DNA from 3 places in the Streptomyces sp. NPDC013187 genome. Region 3 is predicted to be linked to each of the others. Evidence: riboswitches for the same ligand, from Rfam matches in the RefSeq annotation. Region 3 holds a riboswitch; each other region holds the start of a gene.
What was found. A riboswitch is a leader RNA that binds a small molecule or an ion and turns the genes downstream of it on or off. The one in region 3 is predicted to bind thiamine pyrophosphate.
Positions count from the first base shown of each region.

Region 1 (6,908 bases), on a different contig from region 3:
CGGCCGGGTCGGGCCGGCATCAGAGACGTGGCCGCCGCCGCCGGAGTCTCCATCACGACCGTCTCCGACGCCCTCAACGGCAAGGGACGACTCCCGGACGCCACCCGGCGCCACGTCCGGGAAGTCGCCGACCGCCTGGGCTACCGGCCCTCGGCCGCCGCCCGGACCCTCCGTACCGGCAAGTCGGGCCTCATCGGCCTGACCGTGACCACGTACGGGGATGAACCTTTCACCTTCACGGAGTTCGCCTACTTCGCCGAGATGGCGAGGGCCGCCACCTCCGCCGCGCTCGCCCGTGGCTACGCGCTCGTCATCCTGCCCGCGACCTCCCGCCACGACGTGTGGTCCAACGTCGCCCTCGACGGCACGGTCGTCATCGACCCCTCCGACCAGGACCCGGTCGTCAGCGAGCTCGTCCGGCAGGGCCTGCCGGTGGTCTCCGACGGCCGCCCGGCCGGTGAGCTGCCGGTCACAGCCTGGGTCGACAACGACCACGAGGCCGCCGTCCTCGGCATCCTCGACCACCTGGCCGACGCCGGCGCCCGCCGCATCGGCCTGCTGACCGGCACGACGACGGACACCTACACCCACCTGTCGACCACCGCCTACCTGCGCTGGTGCGAACGCGTCGGCCAGGATCCGGTGTACGAGGCCTATCCCGCGCACGATCCATGCGCGGGCGCCGTCGCCGCGGACCGGCTCCTCGCCCGGCCCGACCGGCCCGACGCGGTCTACGGACTGTTCGACCCGAACGGCACCGATCTGCTCGCCGCCGCCCGCCGCTACGGCCTGCGCGTCCCCGACGACCTGCTGCTCGTCTGCTGCAGCGAGTCCACGGTGTACGCCAACACCGAGCCACCCATCACCACGCTCTCCCTGAAACCCCGCCGCATCGGCACAGCGGTGGTACAGCTCCTCATCGACGCCATCGAGGGAGTGGAAGCCGACCACCCGGTGGAGCAGGTGATACCGACGGAGCTGATCGTGCGCACCTCGTCCCAGCGACGCCCGCCGCGCACGACGGTCAGCCCTCCGCGATCGCCCGAAGGCACGTAGGTTCCGCACGGGTAAGAGGAAGGTCGCCCTCCTGGGGAGAAACAGGGCCGGTCCCCCGGAGAGAAGGGATCGTTCTCGCGAAGAGAAGAAGAGCGCGGGCGGTCACACGATGGTCAAAGCCCGGCCCAATCGGGGCGAAAGCCGCGGTGAACTGGACTCTTGCTCTGATTCACCACCCCTGGGTCATCACATGGCGCGATCCGCATTCCTATGATGGGCCCACGACACCCGCGGGCCGCTACGACCAGGCAGTCCGATGCGGTGCAACGCGGCGCGATGGTGGAGGGGTCGATGACTCAGGGGGCCGGTCAGGGACCCGAGGTGGAGCGGACGGCGACGTTGCGCGACTTCCGGGTGCCCGCGTACGTCCACGAGGCCGGTCCGTACGTCCACAGCGTCCACCCCGAGGGCACCCCGCCGCCCGAGGAGACGTACCCCGAGGGATACACGCCGACCCAGCGCGACCTTCCCGTCGTCAACCGGGGTGACACTGTTCAGGTGACCGTGGATCCCGAGACCGCCGCCCCGCAGTCCACCACCGGGCAGGGCCCGCTGTACGTCGTGGGTGACGTGCACGGCTACCTCGACCAGCTGGTGTCGGCCCTCCAGGAGAAGGGCCTGCTCGACGCCGCCGGCAGCTGGTGCGCGGGCACCGCCCGGCTCTGGTTCCTCGGCGACTTCACCGACCGCGGCCCGGACGGCATCGGCGTCATCGACCTGGTCATGCGGCTGTCCGCCGAGGCCGCCGCGGCCGGCGGCTACTGCAAGGCGCTCATGGGCAACCACGAACTGCTGCTGCTGGGTGCGAAGCGATTCGGCGACACCCCCGTCAACTCCGGCGCGGGCACCGCCACCTTCCAGGCGGCCTGGCTGCTCAACGGCGGCCAGAAGACCGACATGGACCGCCTCCAGGACCACCACCTGCAGTGGATGTCCCGCCTGGACGCCGTCGAGGAGGTCGACGGCCACCTGCTCGTCCACTCCGACACCACCGCCTATCTCGACTACGGCCGCTCCATCGAAGAGGTCAACGACACCGTCCGCGAGACGATCACCCGCAACGACGCGGACGAGGTCTGGGACCTGTTCCGCAAGTTCACCAAGCGGTTCTCCTTCCGCGACGAGGGCGGCGCGGCCGCCGTGCGCTCCCTCCTCGATACGTACGGGGGCACCCGCATCGTTCACGGGCACAGCCCGATCCCCTATCTGCTGGGCGAGGTCGGCTCCGAGGACGACGAGGACAACCGCGACCCCGTGATCGAGGGACCGCACGTCTACGCCGACGGACTCGCCATCGCGATGGACGGCGGCGTGACCATGGCCGGAAAGTTGCTGGTCCAGCAACTGCCGCTCCATACGTGAACGTTCACCGGGCAGGCGTTCCCGGTCGGAGGACCGGGCCGGTGCGGGGTCAATTTCGGTAAACCCCCTGTCACCGCATACCGTCACCGCTCTACCATCGGCTTATCCGTAGCAGGCTCCCCTCCGTTTCTGCCCGACGGCTCGTCAGCATGCCGAGCCCCAAGCCCTACGGAGCATCGGGGGATGCACATGAACAGCGTTCCGCAGCACCTGCTGAGCGAGGACCGTCAGGAATACGAGCGGATCCTCGATGAGGCGCTGCGCTCCGCACCACACCGTCCGGAACTGGCCGCTGTCGGACAGCGGCTCAACCCCGAACAGCTGCGCACCATGGCGCTGAGCGCCACCGCGCTCATCACGGCCGCCGCCTCGACGGAGTACCAGCACTACGTCAAGGTCCGCGACGAACTGCGTCAGCCGGCATCGGCCGCCTCACCGGCCGTGCGCGGGTCCGACTCCTCCGAGGCGGGCTCGGGTGCGTCGGGGCTCGCCGCCACCGTGGGAGGGGTCGCCGAGACCACCGGCGCGGGCGCCGTCGCCGTCGTCGCCGTCCTCGCACCCGTCCTGGCCGGTACCGCCGCGGCGATCTTCCTGCTCGTCGGCTACATCCTGCGGATGCTCGACCCCGAGCAGGGGTTCGCCCGGACCATGCTCACCACGGGCTGGGTCTTCGGTGCCGTGACCGCGGTCGCGATCCTCGTCGCCGCGGTGGGGCTGCTGCTCACCGCTCTGCGGAACAAGCCCACGGCCGAGGGCGGGCCGTACGGCGAACTGCAGGGCGAGGTGGCCCAAGCCAAGGAGGCCTGGCACGAGGCCCTGCTGGAACGCGGCATCCTGCCTTTCCTGCGGGAGGCACTCGCCGACCCCGGCGCGGCCGCCGCGCTGCAGCACACGCCCTCGTCCACTCCGGTCAGCCGCATGCCGCACCTCGGCTACGACCGCCCGGGGTTCACCAGCCCGGACGACGGCGACCGCGGCTCGCGCCCCAGCTTCAGCAGCCCGGACTACACGAGCCCGGACTTCGGAGGGCCGGAGCACCAACCGGAGTAACCGTCGGAGCCCATGCCCGGCAACCCCACCCTTCACGGGCAGGCCGGAGTAACCGTCGGAGCCCGTCCGGGTACCCCGCCCTCCACGGGCGGAGAGACCCGGGCGGCTCCTCGCACGGCACCTCCACAGGCCGGGGCCCGTCGGCCCCGGGTCTGTGCGCGGCGCGGGGCCGGCCGGCCCCAGGCCTGTGCGCGGCGGTCAGTCCGCGATGGGCAGGTACACGCGGTTCCCGCTCGCCGCGAACTCCTTCGACTTCAGGGCCATGCCCTCCTCGACCTCGGCGCGTGTGCCGCCGTGTTCCCGGCGGATGTCCTGCGAGATCTTCATGCTGCAGAACTTGGGACCGCACATCGAGCAGAAGTGAGCCGTCTTGGCGGGCTCCGCGGGCAGGGTCTCGTCGTGGAACTCCCGTGCCGTGTCCGGGTCGAGGGCCAGGTTGAACTGGTCCTCCCACCGGAACTCGAAACGAGCGTCCGACAGCGCGTCGTCCCACTCCTGCGCACCCGGGTGGCCCTTGGCGAGGTCGGCTGCGTGGGCGGCGATCTTGTAGGTGATCACGCCGGTCTTGACGTCGTCACGGTTCGGCAGACCCAAGTGCTCCTTGGGCGTGACGTAACACAGCATCGCCGTGCCCCACCAGGCGATCATCGCGGCACCGATGCCGGAGGTGATGTGGTCGTACGCCGGGGCGACGTCCGTGGTCAGCGGGCCGAGCGTATAGAACGGAGCTTCATCGCAGATCTCCTGCTGAAGGTCGATGTTCTCCTTGATCTTGTGCATCGGGACGTGGCCCGGGCCCTCGATCATGGTCTGAACGTTGAAACGCTTCGCGATCCGGTTGAGTTCCCCGAGCGTGCGCAACTCCGCGAACTGCGCCTCGTCGTTGGCGTCCGCGATCGATCCGGGCCTGAGGCCGTCCCCGAGCGAGTACGTGACGTCGTACGCGGCGAGGATCTCGCAGAGCTCCTCGAAGTTCTCGTACAGGAACGACTCCTTGTGGTGCGCGAGGCACCAGGCCGCCATGATCGAGCCGCCCCGGGAGACGATGCCGGTCTTGCGGTTCGCCGTGAGCGGCACGTACGGCAGGCGTACACCCGCGTGGACCGTCATGTAGTCCACGCCCTGCTCGGCCTGTTCGATGACCGTGTCCTTGTAGATCTCCCAGGTCAGCTCCTCGGCCCGGCCGTCGACCTTTTCCAGGGCCTGGTAGAGCGGCACGGTGCCGATGGGCACGGGGGAGTTGCGCAGCACCCACTCGCGGGTGGTGTGGATGTTGCGGCCGGTGGACAGGTCCATGACCGTGTCGGCGCCCCAGCGGGTCGCCCAGGTCATTTTCTCGACCTCCTCCTCGATGGAGGAGGTCACCGCCGAGTTGCCGATGTTGGCGTTGACCTTCACCAGGAATCGCTTGCCGATGATCATCGGCTCGATCTCCGGGTGGTTGACGTTGGCCGGCAGCACGGCCCGACCTGCGGCGATCTCGTCGCGGACCACCTCGGGCGAGACGTTCTCCCGGATGGCCACGTACTCCATCTCGGGCGTGATCTCGCCGCGGCGGGCGTACGCGAGTTGGGTGACCGCCTCTCCGCCCCTGCCGCGGCGCGGCTGGCGGGGCCGGCCGGGGAAGACCGCGTCCAGGTTGCGGAGACCGCCACGGGGCGAGGTGTGCTTGATGCCGTCGTCCTCGGGACGGACGGGGCGGCCCGCGTACTCCTCGGTGTCGCCGCGGGCGATGATCCAGTTCTCGCGCAGCGGCGGCAAACCCCTGCGGACGTCGGTGTCGACGAGTGGATCGGTGTAGGGGCCCGACGTGTCGTACAGCGTGACCGCCTGGCCGTTGGTGAGGTGCACCTGACGGACCGGCACGCGCAGGTCGGGGCGGGTGCCCTCGATGTACGCCTTGTGCCAGCCGATGGACTTCCCGGCCTCCTGGGACGTCTCGTCCTGAACGGAGGCAGGCGTGCGTGCGTCCTTGTTGGTCATGAGACCTACTCCCTACGCCGGCATTACCCGGTAACAGGTTCGGCGGTCGACGCAGCGGTTTCCGTCCGGCGATGCTTCGTGTGAAACATCACTCGACTCCAGCGATGTTTCATGTGAAACATCGCTGGGACGGAGGTCAGCGCCCTCTCAGCCCGGTGCTCCGAGCTCCCGCGTGTACAAAAGGTGCCCCCACGCTAGCGGCAATTCTGGCGCGGTGAACAGAGGGCCCCCCTCGTTCTTGCGATGATCGGGCGGTGACCACGACGCAGCGTTCCTCCTTCCCACCGCCCGAGCCGCCCCGCGGATCCGGCGCCGGAAACGGCAACGGCCGTGGTGACGGCCATGATTTCGCCGCCGGGGCCGGACAGGGACCCGCCAGGGGGCAGGAACCGGCCAGAGAGCAGGGGCCGGCCAGGAGACAGAGCCCTGAGCTCGGGTACGGGCGGGACGCGGGGTTCGGTCCTGGTGACCCCGGTGGGTATGGGCCGGGCTCCGGCGGCGGCCGGGGCACCGGTTATCCCCGCGGTCATGCGGACCACAGTGGTCCCCTCGGTGGGCAGGGCTCCGGACCTGGCACCGGTGGCGGGTACGGATCAGGCCCCAGCGGAGGCGGCGGTCACGGCCACGGCGGAGGCGCCGGGGACGGCCCCGGTCCCGGCGGAGGCAACGAACAGGGTCACGGTCAGGGCGGAGGCGACGGGCACGGCCCCGGTTCCGGCTCGGGTGGCGGGCACGGGCATTCTCACAGTCACGGCCCGGCCACCCCGGTCTCCCTGCATCTGCGCAAGGTCATCGCGGCGATCCTGATCCCGTTCGCCGCTGCCGTGCTGGTCGGTCTCGCCGTGCTGTGGCCGGGCGGCGCTCCGGCGCACGAGCGCACCGGCGTCGGTTTCGACCGGCAGACGCAGGACGCCACGGTCACCAAGGTGGTCGAAGTGAGCTGTAAGGAGGCCGGCGCTTCGGGCGTGCCGCCGACCGGTGACACCTCCACGGCCGAGGGTTCCTCCGCGGTGCAGGAGGAGAAGGGCACCTGCAAGCGGGCGACGATCCGGGTCGACAGCGGTGACGACAAGGGCCGTACGTTCACCGAGATCGTCCAGCCCGACCAGTCCCGCCAGCTGCACGAGGGCCAGGAGGTCGTGGTCGCCTACGAGCCCTCGGCGCCGAAGGACCTGCAGTACTCGGTCACCGACATCAACCGCCGTCTGCCCATGGCCCTGCTCGCGGGCATCTTCGCCCTGGCCGTGGTGGTCGTCGGGCGGATGCGGGGTGTCATGGCGCTGGTCGCCCTGGCCATCAGCTTCATGGTGCTGAACTTCTTCATCCTGCCCGCGATCCTGCAGGGCTCCAACCCGCTGGTCGTGGCGGTGGTCGGCGCGAGCGCCATCATGCTCATCGCCCTGTACCTGTGTCACGGTCTGTCCGCCCGGACGTCCGTGGCGGTGCTCGGCACCCTC
Region 1 covers NZ_JBIBAF010000001.1:485,908-492,815, reverse strand. The annotation lists gene ACFY5B_RS02315 (LacI family DNA-binding transcriptional regulator) at 1-1,056, shown strand, start outside; gene ACFY5B_RS02310 (metallophosphoesterase) at 1,333-2,418, shown strand; gene ACFY5B_RS02305 (hypothetical protein) at 2,602-3,468, shown strand; gene thiC (phosphomethylpyrimidine synthase ThiC) at 3,667-5,451, opposite strand; TPP riboswitch at 5,444-5,633, opposite strand; gene ACFY5B_RS02295 (YibE/F family protein) at 5,706-6,908, shown strand, end outside.
Region 1: linked by a shared signal. The riboswitch ahead of thiC (phosphomethylpyrimidine synthase ThiC) and the one ahead of thiO (glycine oxidase ThiO) in region 3 are both predicted to bind thiamine pyrophosphate.

Region 2 (6,908 bases), on a different contig from region 3:
GTGGCCGTGGTGGTGGGCCTGTGGGAGCTGACCAAGCGGCTGGAGGAGCGCAAGGGCATCCGGGCGCCCCTCGTACCGCTCGCGCTCGGCGGTGCCGCGATGGTCGTCGCCGGGTACGTCCGGGGTGCCGAGGGCGCGTGGGTGGCGATGGCGCTCACGGCGCTGGCCGTCCTGGTCTGGCGCATGACCGAACCGCCCGAGGGCTATCTGCGGGACGTCACCGCGGGCGTCTTCGCGGCGTTCTACGTGCCGTTCCTGGCGACCTTCGTCGCGATGATGCTGACCGCGGACGACGGGCCGCAGCGGGTGCTCACCTTCCTGCTGCTCACGGTCGTCAGCGACACCGGGGCCTACGCCGTCGGCTGGCGGTTCGGCCGGCACAAGCTCGCCCCGCGCATCAGCCCCGGCAAGACCCGCGAGGGCCTGCTCGGCGCGGTCTCCTTCGCCATGGTCGCGGGGGCGCTGTGCATGCAGTTCCTCATCGACGACGGTGCCTGGTGGCAGGGCCTGGTGCTGGGCCTCGCGGTCGCGGTCACCGCCACGCTGGGCGACCTCGGCGAGTCCATGATCAAGCGGGACCTCGGCATCAAGGACATGGGCACACTGTTGCCGGGGCACGGCGGCATCATGGACCGGCTCGACTCGCTGCTGCCCACGGCTCCGGTGGTGTGGCTGCTGCTCGTGCTGTTCGTCGGGTCCGGCTGAGCCGACTCCTGTCAGCGAGCCCCCGTCCTTCCGGTCGGGGGCTCGCTGCCGTCTCGGGGAGACGTCCGGGGGCCTGAAGTGGGACGATTCAGGTGTACCTCCCAGACGATTCAGATGTACCTCCCTAAGGAGGCCGTCATGGCCATCATCCGAGAGAGCATCGACGTCGAGCGCCGTCCCGAGGAGGTCTACGACTACGTCATGGACACCGGGCGCATGCCGGAATGGCAGCTGAGCGCCGTCTCCGCGGAGCGCCTGGACGAGGGGCCCGTCGGCATCGGCACCAAGGTCCGCGTGACCCGGCACGTCGGCCGTCGCGTCATGCCGATGACCATGGAGGTCACCGAGTACGACCCGCCGCACAGCTGGGGCATGCGCGGCGTGGACGGGCCCGTCCGGGCGCAGGTGCATGGCGAGGTCGAGCCGTACGACGAGGGCCGGCGCTCCCACGTCACGATCGACATCGACTTCGAGGGCCACGGCATGGGCAAGGTCCTGGTCCCCCTCGTCGTACGCCCCCAGGCCCGCAAGGAACTCCCACGCAACGAGCAGCTCCTCAAGGACCGGTTGGAGCACACGGCCGAGTAGGGGCGCCCTTCCTCCGGCGGCCCGGCTCAGCGCCGCCGGGGGAACTTCCAGCCGTTCTGCCGCAGTGCCCTGTCCCTTGCGGGGGACTCGTGATTCCGCCGGCCGGGGCCCGGCCCTCGCCCTGGCCGTGTGAGTCGGCGGGGCGGGACGTCTAGTCGTCACCGCCGCTCTGCCGCGAGCGGGAACTGCGGCTCGCACTGCGGGCCAGTTCACTGCCGAGCAGCGTCGCCCTGGCCACGCCCCGTGCCCACCGCGGGGCGTCGCCCGGGCGGCCCAGAACACGCAGACGCTGCCGCCGATGACGAGCAGGACGACGACGGACAGTATGAGCACGAGCATGCTCGACCCCCGCTTCTTGTGATGGTCCGCCCCATTCTGTCAGGCAGCCCTTGCTTTCAGTCGCTCTCCAGCACACGGCTGCGCAGCCAGGCCCGCGGGCGCGGTCGGCACGTCATCCAACGCCCCCTGGGGCGGGGGCCCGGCAGGCCTACGCCACCCGCGCCTCAAGGCAGCCGCGCGAGCTGAGTACCCTCGGCCGCATTGCGGGTAAGAGTTTCCCCACGTCCATCAAGGCCCGCCCACGGCGCGTCCTGCATCCTGTCTTCGCCCCGGCTGGCCGCGCCCGGCGGCGCGCTCGGCGGCTGCGGGCATGAAGGGGGTACACCCTCGGTGGCTGGGGCGGTCGGCTCCACGGCGTTAGGCAGCCACTTCGGGGCGAGCCTCTAAGAGGCCGAGCGACTCCGAGTCGCTTCTGGCCAATTACGCCTGCGGTGTTCCAGCTTGACTGTCCGAAGGTTGCGGCTGAAGCTGATCTTCTCGGTCGCTGACAACTAGGGTAGTGGACATTTTGTCCCACAGTTCCTGCCGATTTCGATCCCATAGGAGCCAGAAGTATGGAATCAAAAAGGTGACGGCGGCAAGGAATCCGATAATCGTCTTCGCGATTATTTCCCGGAAGGCCATTCTCAGCCATCTAGCGGTTCGAGCCTGCGGAATGTAGATGACTCTCATGTGAAGTAGCTGTTTGGCGGGCGTTTGGCCATACTGGAAGACTATTAGCGCCCAGATGGCCCAGCCAATCACCAACGTGCAAATAATGAGTACACCCTCGAGTATGTACCCACCGAAGCGAAGTCCAGCAGTCGAGAGCGTGATTCCTCGCGGCAGGAACAGTACTTGGTTGCAGAACTGGCAGGACAGTTCGTCGCCAGCGGCTTTGCCGCAAGTGGGGCATTCGACCAATGGTTTCAATGTCGCCGGTGTTACTGACGGCGTTGACCGTGGTTCAAGTCCCGGCGGCGTTGAGTGAGGGTGTTCGGGTTGCTGCTCCCATTGCCGAGGTCTGGCAGGGGCCTGATGCTCCCCTCCCGTTCTCCAAGGCTCGTCATGATTCTTGGTCATTGCCGTCTCCACTTGCCGCTGCGCAGCTCACATGGCAACGCCGCGTACTAGACTTCAGTGGCCGAAGGGGTCAAGGGCCTTAGAGGTTCCATAGTCGCCCCACTGCAGCGAAACGCGATCGCCGACTCTGGGAACGTTATGAAACACGGCCCACGACATAAGAATTCTGTGATTCGGGCTGAGGTTGGCTTCCCATTCTGGGTGCTCGCTGCAGAGGTTATACTCGGCTTTCACCTGACCGATATCCCTCCCTTGTCGAGATATGTTTTCTTTCGTCTTTTCGGCACCCCAATCCTGGCATGACAGATAGAGGATATGGTCCGACATGTTGTAGTAAATGACGTTCACTTGCCAGCGGGTCGGTACGCCATCCTCCCAAGGAAGCACTTGGCTGCCTATCCAGGAGACTTGCAACTCCCCATCATCTGAAATGATGTTACTGTCGCCCTGGGTTGCGTATGCGCCAGCCTCGGGGAATGCGCTGGCTGCTGTGGCTGCCTGTGATGGTCCTGCAGGGGCGGTGCTCAGTCCAATTGCTGCAGCCATCATCAATGGGCTGCATGTGGTCAAAGCATTTCGGACATTCACTGGAATCGCATCCCAAGCAAGGGGAGATGGCCCGCTGCGGCCGTGCCGTGCAGGTTGTCCCTTCTCCCGTAGTGAGCGGGAGCTTCCGCCTAGGGGCGGTATGTGTGCCCTACCTATTTCTAGGGCAGCACAAAATCGAGATTCATGCATGCCGATCAAGGGAGTGGCGGTAGGCCAGCAGAGATGCGTAACCCCACTGGTTCGGACCGCAAGGTGGGACGGCCGTTCGCGAAGCAGTGCTTGTAGCAGCCCAGCCCTCGGGCCGTCCCTGGGCCGTCCGAGGCCGACCAACGCTGACAGTCGGCACCCACAGGTGACCACCCCCACCCCACTCCGGCCTGGGCTCCCCGAGTTGATCTGCGACACTGGGAGGGTTATGCCTGCACCCGGAGAACTCACTTTCGTCGCCCCCCGCGGAGCCAAGAAGCCGCCGCGGCATCTTGCCGATCTCACTCCTGCCGAGCGCAAGGAGGCCGTTGCCGCGGTCGGGGAGAAGCCGTTTCGTGCCAAGCAGCTCTCGCAGCACTACTTCGCGCGGTACGCGCATGATCCGGAGCAGTGGACGGACATTCCGGCCGGTTCCCGGGGCCGGCTGCAGGAAGCCCTGCTGCCCGAGCTGATGACCGTCGTGCGGCATCTGTCGACCGACCAGGGCACCACCCGCAAGACCCTGTGGCGGCTGTTCGACGGGACGCTCGTCGAGTCCGTGCTGATGCGCTACCCCGACCGGGTGACCATGTGCATCAGCTCCCAGGCCGGGTGCGGGATGAACTGCCCGTTCTGTGCCACCGGGCAGGCGGGTCTCGACCGGAATCTGTCCACCGCCGAGATCGTGCACCAGATCGTCGACGGCATGCGGGCGCTGCGGGACGGCGAGGTCCCCGGCGGTCCCGCGCGGCTCAGCAACATCGTCTTCATGGGCATGGGCGAGCCGCTCGCCAACTACAACCGGGTCATCGGGTCCATCCGGCGGCTCACCGACCCCGAGCCCGACGGTCTCGGCCTGTCCCAGCGCGGCATCACCGTCTCCACCGTCGGCCTCGTCCCCGCCATCCACCGGTTCGCCGACGAGGGCTTCAAGTGCCGCCTCGCCATCTCGCTGCACGCGCCCGACGACGAGCTGCGCGACACCCTCGTCCCCGTGAACACGCGCTGGAAGGTGCGCGAGGTGCTCGACGCGGGCTTCGAGTACAGCGCCAAGTCCGGGCGCCGGCTGTCCATCGAGTACGCGCTGATCCGGGACATCAACGACCAGGCCTGGCGCGGTGACCGGCTCGGGCGGCTGCTCAAGGGCAAGCCCGTGCACGTGAACCTGATTCCGCTGAACCCGACGCCCGGGTCGAAGTGGACCGCCTCGCGGCCCGAGGACGAGAAGGCCTTCGTGGAGGCCATCGCCGCCCATGGTGTGCCGGTGACGATCCGGGACACCCGTGGTCAGGAGATCGACGGGGCGTGTGGTCAGCTCGCCGCGACCGAACGGTAGTCTGACCGTCGTCAGTACATCTTCATAAACGGCACCTTCACATCCACACCTGCATATTCCGACAGGGGAGCGCCACAGCGCTGAGAGTGCGGCACACGGCCGCAGACCCTCCGAACCTGGCCCAGGTCATTCTGGGTAGGGAGATCGGTCACCACTCGAGCTGTTGCGCCCTGCCCGGGACCCCCGAAAGTCCCGGGCAGGGCCGCGTCTTCTCCTGGTCACCCCAGGAGGAATCCAGTGAGCAACAACAAGAAGCGACTGACGGCCGTCGTCGTCGGGCTCGGCATGGCCGGCACGCTGGCCGCGTGCGGGTCGTCCGACGGCGGTCAGGGGTCCGGCGACTCCAAGACAGTGACGCTGGTCAGCCACGACTCGTGGGCCGCGTCCAAGGACGTCATCGCGGCCTTCGAGAAGCAGTCCGGCTACAAGGTAGACGTCCTGAAGGACGGCGACGCCGGGCAGGCCGTGAACAAGGCCATCCTGACCAAGGACAACCCGCAGGGCGACGTCTTCTTCGGCGTCGACAACACCCTGCTGTCCCGCGCCCTCGACAACGGCCTGTTCCAGTCGTACGAGGCGAAGGGGTCCGAGCAGATCAAGGCCGAGTACCGGGTCGACCAGGACAAGCACCGGGTCACGCCCATCGACACCGGCGACATCTGCGTCAACTACGACAAGAAGTACTTCGCCGACCACAAGCTGCGGCCGCCGCGGAGCTTCGACGACCTCGTCAAGCCGCAGTACAAGAACCTGCTCGTGACCGAGAACGCCTCCGCCTCCTCGCCCGGCCTCGGCTTCCTGCTCGGCACCGCCGCCGCGTACGGCGACGGGGGCTGGGAGGGCTACTGGAAGAAGCTCAAGGCCAACGGCGTCAAGGTCGTCGACGGCTGGGAGCAGGCCTACAACGAGGAGTTCTCCGGCTCCGCCGGCGGCAAGAAGGCCAAGGGCGACCGGCCGCTCGTCGTGTCGTACGCCTCCTCGCCGCCCGCCGAGGTCGTCTTCGCCGACCCCAAGCCGAGCACGGCGCCGACCGGCGTCGCCGAGGGCACCTGCTTCCGGCAGGTCGAGTACGCCGGACTGCTCGCCAACGCCGAGAACACCAAGGGCGGCAAGGCCCTCCTCGACTTCCTCATCAGCAAGAAGTTCCAGGAGGACATGCCGCTCAACATGTTCGTGTACCCCGTGACGGAGGGCGCCCAGGTGCCGCCGGAGTTCGTGAAGTACGGGCCGCAGGCGAAGGACCCGGAGACCATGGACCCGGCGAAGATCGCCGACCACCGTGACCAGTGGGTCAAGTCGTGGACCTCACTCGTACTGAAGTAGCCGCCCGGCGGCGGGGCGCGGCGGCGCGGTTCGGTCTGCTGGCCGTGCCCGTCGCGTTCTTCGCGGTCTTCTTCGCCTACCCCGTCGCCGCGATCGTGGCGCGCGGCCTCAAGACCGGCGGGACCTGGCACCTCGGGCGGATCGGGGAGGTGCTGGCACAGCCCGACGTCCGGCACGTGCTGTGGTTCACCACCTGGCAGGCGGTGGTCTCCACCGTGCTCACGCTGCTCGTCGCACTTCCCGGCGCGTACGTCTTCGCCCGCTTCGACTTCCCCGGCAAACAGATCCTGCGGGCGGTCGTGACCGTCCCGTTCGTGCTGCCGACGGTCGTCGTCGGTACGGCGTTCCTGGCGCTCGTCGGGCGGGGCGGGCTGCTCGACGAGCTGGGCGGCGTACGACTGGACACCACCGTGTGGGCGATCCTGCTCGCGCACGTCTTCTTCAACTACGCGGTCGTCGTCCGGACGGTCGGCGGGCTCTGGGCGCAGCTCGACCCGCGGCAGGCAGAGGCCGCGCGGATGCTCGGGGCGTCGCCGCTGAGGGCCTGGCGCCAGGTCACGCTGCCCGCGCTCGCCCCGGCCGTGGCCGCCGCCGCGCTGATGGTCTTCCTGTTCACCTTCACCTCCTTCGGTGTCGTGCAGATCCTCGGCGGCCCCACCTTCTCCACCCTGGAGGTGGAGATCTACCGGCAGACCTCCGAGATCTTCGACCTGTCCACGGCGGCCGTGCTGACCCTCATCCAGTTCGTCGCGGTGGGCGCGATCCTCGCCCTGCACGCCTGGACCGTGCGGCGGCGGGAGACCGCGCTGCGGCTGGTCGA
Region 2 covers NZ_JBIBAF010000013.1:121,380-128,287, reverse strand. The annotation lists gene ACFY5B_RS27075 (phosphatidate cytidylyltransferase) at 1-705, shown strand, start outside; gene ACFY5B_RS27070 (SRPBCC family protein) at 844-1,293, shown strand; gene ACFY5B_RS27065 (RDD family protein) at 2,053-2,694, opposite strand; gene ACFY5B_RS27060 (hypothetical protein) at 2,749-3,243, opposite strand; gene rlmN (23S rRNA (adenine(2503)-C(2))-methyltransferase RlmN) at 3,659-4,765, shown strand; TPP riboswitch at 4,819-4,925, shown strand; gene ACFY5B_RS27050 (thiamine ABC transporter substrate binding subunit) at 5,051-6,088, shown strand; gene ACFY5B_RS27045 (ABC transporter permease) at 6,064-6,908, shown strand, end outside.
Region 2: linked by a shared signal. The riboswitch ahead of ACFY5B_RS27050 (thiamine ABC transporter substrate binding subunit) and the one ahead of thiO (glycine oxidase ThiO) in region 3 are both predicted to bind thiamine pyrophosphate.

Region 3 (6,908 bases):
GGGCGCGACTGCAGCCGACCTGTGACGTGTGCCCCTACTGGAAAGCGGGACGCTCCGGGTCCAGCGCGGCCAGGCCCTCCGCGGGCGACGACGCCTGCGCGAAATGCCGCCGGGGAATCCGCCCGGCCCGGTACGCCAGCCGCCCCGCCTCCACGGCGTGCCGCATGGCGTCGGCCATCAGCACGGGTTCCTGCGCCCGCGTCACCGCCGAGGCCAGCATCACGCCCGCACACCCCAGCTCCATCGCCAGTGCCGCGTCCGACGCCGTCCCGGCGCCCGCGTCCAGGATCACCGGTACGCGCGCGTGCTCGACGATCAGCTGGAAGTTGTGCGGGTTGCGGATGCCGAGCCCGGAGCCGATCGGCGAGCCCAGCGGCATGATCGCGGCGCAGCCCGCGTCCTCCAGCTTCCGCGCGAGCACCGGATCGTCGTTGGTGTACGGCAGCACCGTGAACCCGTCGTCGACCAGGGTCTCGGCCGCCTCCAGCGTCTCGATCGGGTCCGGCAGCAGTGTGCGCTCGTCGGCGATGACCTCCAGCTTGACCAGGTCCGTGCCGAGGGCCTCGCGCGCCAGGCGGGCCGTGAGGACGGCCTCACCGGCGGTGAAGCAGCCCGCCGTGTTCGGCAGCACCCGGATACCGAGCCTGTCGAGTACGGACAGCACCGAGCCGTGCACCGAGGCGTTCACCCGGCGCATCGCGACCGTCGTCAGCTCCGTCCCGGACGCGACCAGCGACCGCTCCAGGACGTCGAGGCTGGGCGCCCCGCCCGTACCCATGATCAGACGGGACGTGAACGACGTACCACCGAGGACGAACGGATCGTCGGCCATGATCAGCCTCCCTGGACGGCGGTGAGGACTTCCACGCGGTCCCCCTCGGACAGGGGCGTGGAGGGCCACTGGGTACGCGGGACGACGGTTTCGTTGAGGGCGGCGGCCACGCCCGAGGGTGAGGCCGTGAGCGACCTCACCACGGTGTCCAGAGCCGTGCCGGGCCCGACGTCCCGGGGCTCGCCGTTGACGGAGATGTTCATGCGGGCTGCTCCGTGAGTGCGGTGGCGGGGCTGAAGCGCTTCGGGGTGAAGGGGCGTGCCTCCTCGGGGAGTTCGCCCGTCGCCAGGACGTGCGCCATGGCGTCACCGGTCACCGGGGTGAGCAGGACGCCGTTGCGGTAGTGCCCGGTGGCCAGCAGCAGCCCCTCCAGACCGGTGGGTCCGAGCAGGGGCGCGTTGTCGGGGGAGCCGGGCCGCAGCCCGGCCCTGGTCTCGGTGAGCGGCAGCTCGGTGATGCCCGGGACCAGCTCGTGCGCGTCCCGCAGCAGCTCGTACACGCCGCCCGCGGTCACGGTGGTGTCCCAGCCCAGCTCCTCGCTGGTGGCCCCGACGACCAGTTCGCCGCTCGCACGCGGCACCAGGTAGACGTGGCTGCCGCGCACGACCGCGCGCACGGTCCGGCTCAGGAACGGCCCGTGCCGCTGCGGCATGGTCAACCGCAGAACCTGCCCCTTCACCGGCCGCACCGGAGGCAGCACGTCCTCCGGGACGCCGGCGAGCCGCCCGCTCAGACTGCCCCCGGCGAGCACCACCTGCCCGGCGGCGGCCTCGGTCCCGTCGGCCAGGACGGCACCCGTGGCCCGGTCCCGGACGACGGTCAGCCGCTCCGCCCACGTCGGGTGGAAGACCACGCCCGCCCGCTCGCACGCGGCGAGAAGGGCCCCGGCCAGCCGCCGGGGGTCGATCTGGTGATCGCCGTCGACCCGCAGCCCGCCGCGCACGCCCGGCGCGAGCATCGGCTCCAGGCGCCGGCAGTCGCGCCCGGACAGCCACTGCGACTCCAGCCCCGACTGCTGCTGCAGGGCGTGCAGTTCGCGCAGGTGGGCCCGGTCGTCGGCGTCCAGGGCCACGGCGAGCGTGCCGCAGCGGCGGTAGCCGAGGTCCCGGCCGGTCACCTCGGTGAGTTCGGCGGCGAAGTCCGGGTACCGCCGGGCGGAGGCGAGGTTCAGACCGAGCAGGGTCTGCTCGCCGTAGTGCAGCTCCGTGACGGCGGCCAGCATGCCGGCGGCGACCTGCGCGGCCCCGCCGCCCGGCTCGGGGTCCACGACGGCCGTGGCGAACCCCCGTTGCGCGGCCCGCCAGGCCGTGACCAGGCCGATGATCCCGCCCCCGATGACCAGGACGTCCGACGATGCGGACGTGGATGTGGACGTAGGCGACATGGGCGTCCAGCCCCTCCCTTCGCCGGCATGACCCGGATCAGGTTCGTACGGTCGGAGGCCGCCAGCCTCCCTCTCAGCCCGGTGCGTCCGGGCTCCCGCGAGTGCTTTACGTTGGCCACCCTAGCCCGATGCCCGGTCCCGCAGTAAGGGAGCCTCAGCCCATGGCCCGATCCCTCGACGGTCTCGTCCTCGCCCCGGTCGCCGACCAGGCACCGGGCCAGGTGGGGACCCGCACCCGGTTCACGTACCACGAGCGGGAGGGCGAGATCTGGGCCGAGTACACGGGCGGCGACGTCGTACGCGGGCACCTCGTGGGTACCCGGGAAGGTGACCGGCTGGACTTCCGGTACGTCCAGCTCAAGCGGGACGGCACCACCTCCTCGGGGCACTGCGTCTCGGCGGTCGTGGAGCTGCCCGACGGGCGGGTGCGGCTGGAGGAGACCTGGGAGTGGGAGTCCCAGCGGGGCAACGGCACGAGCGTTGTGGAGCAGGTCACGGCGCATGAGCACTGACTGACAGAACGTCAGGTGTCTATGGTGATCAGGTGAGCGAGCAGACGCAGGAACCAGGTCCGTCCGCACCGCGGCGCGTCGTCGTGGCGGGTGCGGGCATGGCCGGGGTGCAGACCGCCGTAGCCTTGCGCGAGCAGGGCTTCACCGGCGACGTGATCCTCATCGGCGCCGAACCCCACCAGCCTTACGATCGGCCCCCGTTGTCCAAGGCCGTTCTGCTCGGCAAGTCCGAGGGATCCGCCTTCGACGTCGACTTCGAAGCCCTCGGCATCGAACTGCGGCTCGGCTGCGAGGTGCTGGGCCTGCGCCCCGCCGACCACGAGCTGGACACCGAGGGCGGGCCCGTGCCGTACGACGTCCTCGTGGTCGCGACCGGCGCGGAACCCGTCCGGCTGCCCGGCACCGAGGGCGTGCCGGGTGTGCACCTGCTGCGCACCCTGGACGACGCCGAGCGGTTGCGGCCGGTGCTGGCCCGTCAGCACGACATCGTGGTCGTCGGCGCGGGCTGGATCGGTGCGGAGTTCGCCACCGCGGCGCGCGAGGCGGGCTGCGCGGTGACCGTCGTAGAGGCCGCCGAACGCCCGCTCGCCGGGGCGCTGCCCGCCGAGGTCGCCGCCCCCATGGCCGGCTGGTACGCCGACGCGGGCGCGGCCTTGCGGACGCACGCGCGCGTGGAGCGCGTCGAACCCGGTGTCGTCGTCCTCGACGACGGCTCGCGGCTGCCCGCGGGCGCGGTCGTCGTCGGCATCGGCGCCCGCCCCGCCACGGCCTGGCTGGCCAGCTCCGGGATCGAGCTGGGCACCCACGGCGAGATCGAGGCCGACGAGCATCTGCGCACGGCCGTGCCGGATGTGTACGCGGTCGGCGACTGCGCCTCCTTCCCCTCGGGGCGCTACGGCGGGCGCCTGCTGATCCACCACTGGGACAACGCCCTCCAGGGGCCGCGCACGGTCGCCGTGAACATCGTCGGCGGGGCCACCGGGGAGCCGCCGGCGGTGTACGACCCGGTGCCGTACTTCTGGTCCGAGCAGTTCGGGCGGTTCGTCCAGTACGCCGGGCACCACGCGGCCGCGGACACCACCCTGTGGCGGGGCGACCCTTCCGGTCCGGCCTGGACGGTCTGCTGGCTGCGGGGCGAGAGGCTGGTCGCGCTGCTCGCGGTGGGCCGGCCCCGGGACCTGGCCCAGGGCCGCCGCCTGATCGAGTCCGGCACACCGATGAACCCGGTGCTGCTGGCGGATCCGGCCAGGCCCATGAAAGCGGCGACGGCCCAGCCGCCACCGCCTCGGTGAGGGCCGCGGGGTGGTGCGTCCGGGCGCGGCGCGTCCGCCCTTGTGGACCGGTCCGACTTCCGACTGTCACTGGCAAATGGCAGGCTGGTTTCCGTGACCGAGATTGACGCAAAGATCGATGCTCTCGTCCCCGCCTGGCTCACCCTCCCCGACATCGCCGAGCAGCTCGGCGTCGAGGTGACGCGTGTGCGGCAGCTGGTCAAGGAGGGCCAGCTCATCGCCGTACGCCGAGGTGAGAACCGCGCGCTGCACGTCCCTGCCGCCTTCATCGACGGGGACAAGGTCGTCAAGGGCCTGTCCGGGACCCTGACGCTCCTGCGGGACGACGGCTTCACGGACGAAGAGATGCTGGAGTGGCTCTTCACCCCGGACCCCAGCCTGCCCGGCACCCCCGCGCAGGCGCTCAGCGAGAATCGCGGCACGGAGGTGAAGCGCCGCGCCCAGGCGCTCGCGGTCTGACCCGGCCGCGACGGGACAACCGTCCGGTGCCGTGCGAGCGGGGCCGGACCTGAACAACCGCCCGACGTGAGGGCCGTGACCCGAGGGGTCACGGCCCGGGGGCGGCTCGCGCCCTGTGCGGGGCTGCGAGCGTCACCGGCGTGGCTACGGATGCCACCGGCACGCCATCACCACCGGGGCTGCGGCGGTCAACGGCGTGGTCGGCGGGGCTGCCGCGGGCAGGCCATGACCACCGGGGCTGCGGAGGCCGACGGCGTGGTCGGCGGGGCTGCCGCGGGCAGGCCATGACCACCAGGGCTGCGGAGGCCGACGGCGTGGTCGGCGGGGCTGCCGCCGGCCGGGGCAGGCGTAAGGTGCCCGAGGCGTTCGCGGCGCGACAGGTGCGTCCCGCGCCGCACGCCGTCCACGCGGGCCCACCCGCACGCCACGACACCCAGGGGGACACGTATGACCGGCACCGCCGCCACCGCCCGGGCCCAGCTCGCCGACGCCCGGGTCTACCTCTGCACCGACGCGCGCAAGCGGCAGGGCGATCTCGGGGAGTTCCTCGACGCCGTGCTGACCGGCGGGGTCGACATCGTGCAGTTGCGGGACAAGGGCATGGAGGCCGCCGAGGAACTGGAGCACCTGGCCGTCTTCGCCGACGCCTGTGCCCGGCACGGCAAGCTCCTCGCGGTCAACGACCGTGCGGACGTCGCCCACGCCGCCGGCTCCGACGTCCTGCACCTCGGCCAAGGCGACCTCCCGGTCCCCGCGGCCCGCGCGCTCCTCGGCGACGACGTCCTGATCGGCCGCTCCACCCACGCCGAGTCCGAGGCCGCCGCGGCCGCCGTCCAGCAGGGCGTGGACTACTTCTGCACCGGCCCGTGCTGGCCGACCCCCACCAAGCCCGGCCGTCACGCGCCCGGCCTGGACCTCGTCCGGTACACCGCCGGTCTCGGCACCGACCGCCCCTGGTTCGCCATCGGCGGCATCGACCTCGGCAACCTCGACCAGGTCCTGGAGGCGGGCGCCCGGCGCGTCGTCGTCGTACGGGCGATCACCGAGGCCGACGACCCGGGAGCCGCGGCGGCCGAGTTCGCGAAGCGGCTGCGGGAGGCATAGGGCCGGTCCGAACGACAGGCCGGGGCGAGACGGTTGTCCAAGGGATGGACAACAAGTGGACAATCCGGTCAAATCGCGGCCCGCGGTTGGGGGACCGACCTCCCCTGGCTAACCTGCCCGTATGGCCCTCGGCACCGCATCCATCAGGTCGGACCACGCCCGCACCGTCCGCGACATGCTCGCGGCCGGCAAGACGACGTACTCGTTCGAGTTCTACGCCCCCAAGACCCCGAAGGGCGAGCGGAACCTGTGGAACGCGCTGCGCCGGGTCGAGGCGGTGGCGCCCGACTTCGTCTCCGTGACCTACGGCGCGGGCGGTTCCACCCGCGCGGGCACGGTCAAGGCGACCGAGGCGATCGCCTCCGACACCACCCTCACCCCGATCGCCCACCTCACCGCGGTCGACCACTCGGTGGCCGACCTGCGCAACATCATCGGCCAGTACGCCGACGCCGGGATCCGCAACATGCTCGCCCTGCGCGGCGACCCGCCCGGCGACCCGATGGGCGACTGGGTGCCGCACCCCCGCGGCCTGGCCTACGCCGCCGAACTCGTCGAACTGATCAAGGCCTCCGGTGACTTCTGCGTGGGTGTCGCTGCCTTCCCGGCGATGCATCCGCGCTCCCTCGACTGGGACACCGACGTCCGCCACTTCGTCGACAAGTGCCGGGCGGGCGCGGACTACGCCATCACGCAGATGTTCTTCCAGCCGGAGGACTACCTCCGGCTGCGCGACCGGGTCTCGGCCGCCGGCTGCGACACCCCGATCATCCCCGAGGTCATGCCGATCGCGAGCGTGAAGACGCTGGAACGGATCGGGTCGCTCACCAACGCCGCGTTCCCGGCCGCCCTGAAAGAGCGGATCCTCACAGCAAAAGACGATCCGGCCGCTGTACGCTCCATTGGTATCGAATTCGCCACGGAGTTCTGTGCGCAGCTGCTCGCCGAGGGGGTGCCCGGCTTGCACTTCATCACGCTCAACAACTCCACCGCGACACTGGAAATCTACGAGAACCTTGGCCTGCACCACTCACCGCAGGCCTAGACCGTTCGCACCGGTATACGACACACTGCGTAGCGGCCACTGGGAGAGGGGCGTACATGGGCTGGGCGGTCCTCTACATCGCGTTCGGCATCGTCGCGCTGTGGCTGCTGGGCGAGGTGCTGCTGCAGTACAAGGCGCGGCTGCGCTGGCGGCTGCTGGCCTTCGTCGGGTTCCTCGGTGTCGTCGTCGGTGTTCTGATCCCGTCGGTCGTCGTGATCGGCCTCGGCGCGGCCGCCTTCGCGGTCGGCCAGACCTACGTCACCCTGTCCTTCCGCAGCGG
Region 3 covers NZ_JBIBAF010000007.1:52,014-58,921, forward strand. The annotation lists gene ACFY5B_RS15890 (thiazole synthase) at 35-832, opposite strand; gene thiS (sulfur carrier protein ThiS) at 835-1,035, opposite strand; gene thiO (glycine oxidase ThiO) at 1,032-2,216, opposite strand; TPP riboswitch at 2,214-2,325, opposite strand; gene ACFY5B_RS15905 (hypothetical protein) at 2,378-2,728, shown strand; gene ACFY5B_RS15910 (NAD(P)/FAD-dependent oxidoreductase) at 2,761-4,020, shown strand; gene ACFY5B_RS15915 (Rv2175c family DNA-binding protein) at 4,114-4,479, shown strand; gene thiE (thiamine phosphate synthase) at 4,927-5,583, shown strand; gene metF (methylenetetrahydrofolate reductase [NAD(P)H]) at 5,705-6,628, shown strand; gene ACFY5B_RS15930 (hypothetical protein) at 6,685-6,908, shown strand, end outside.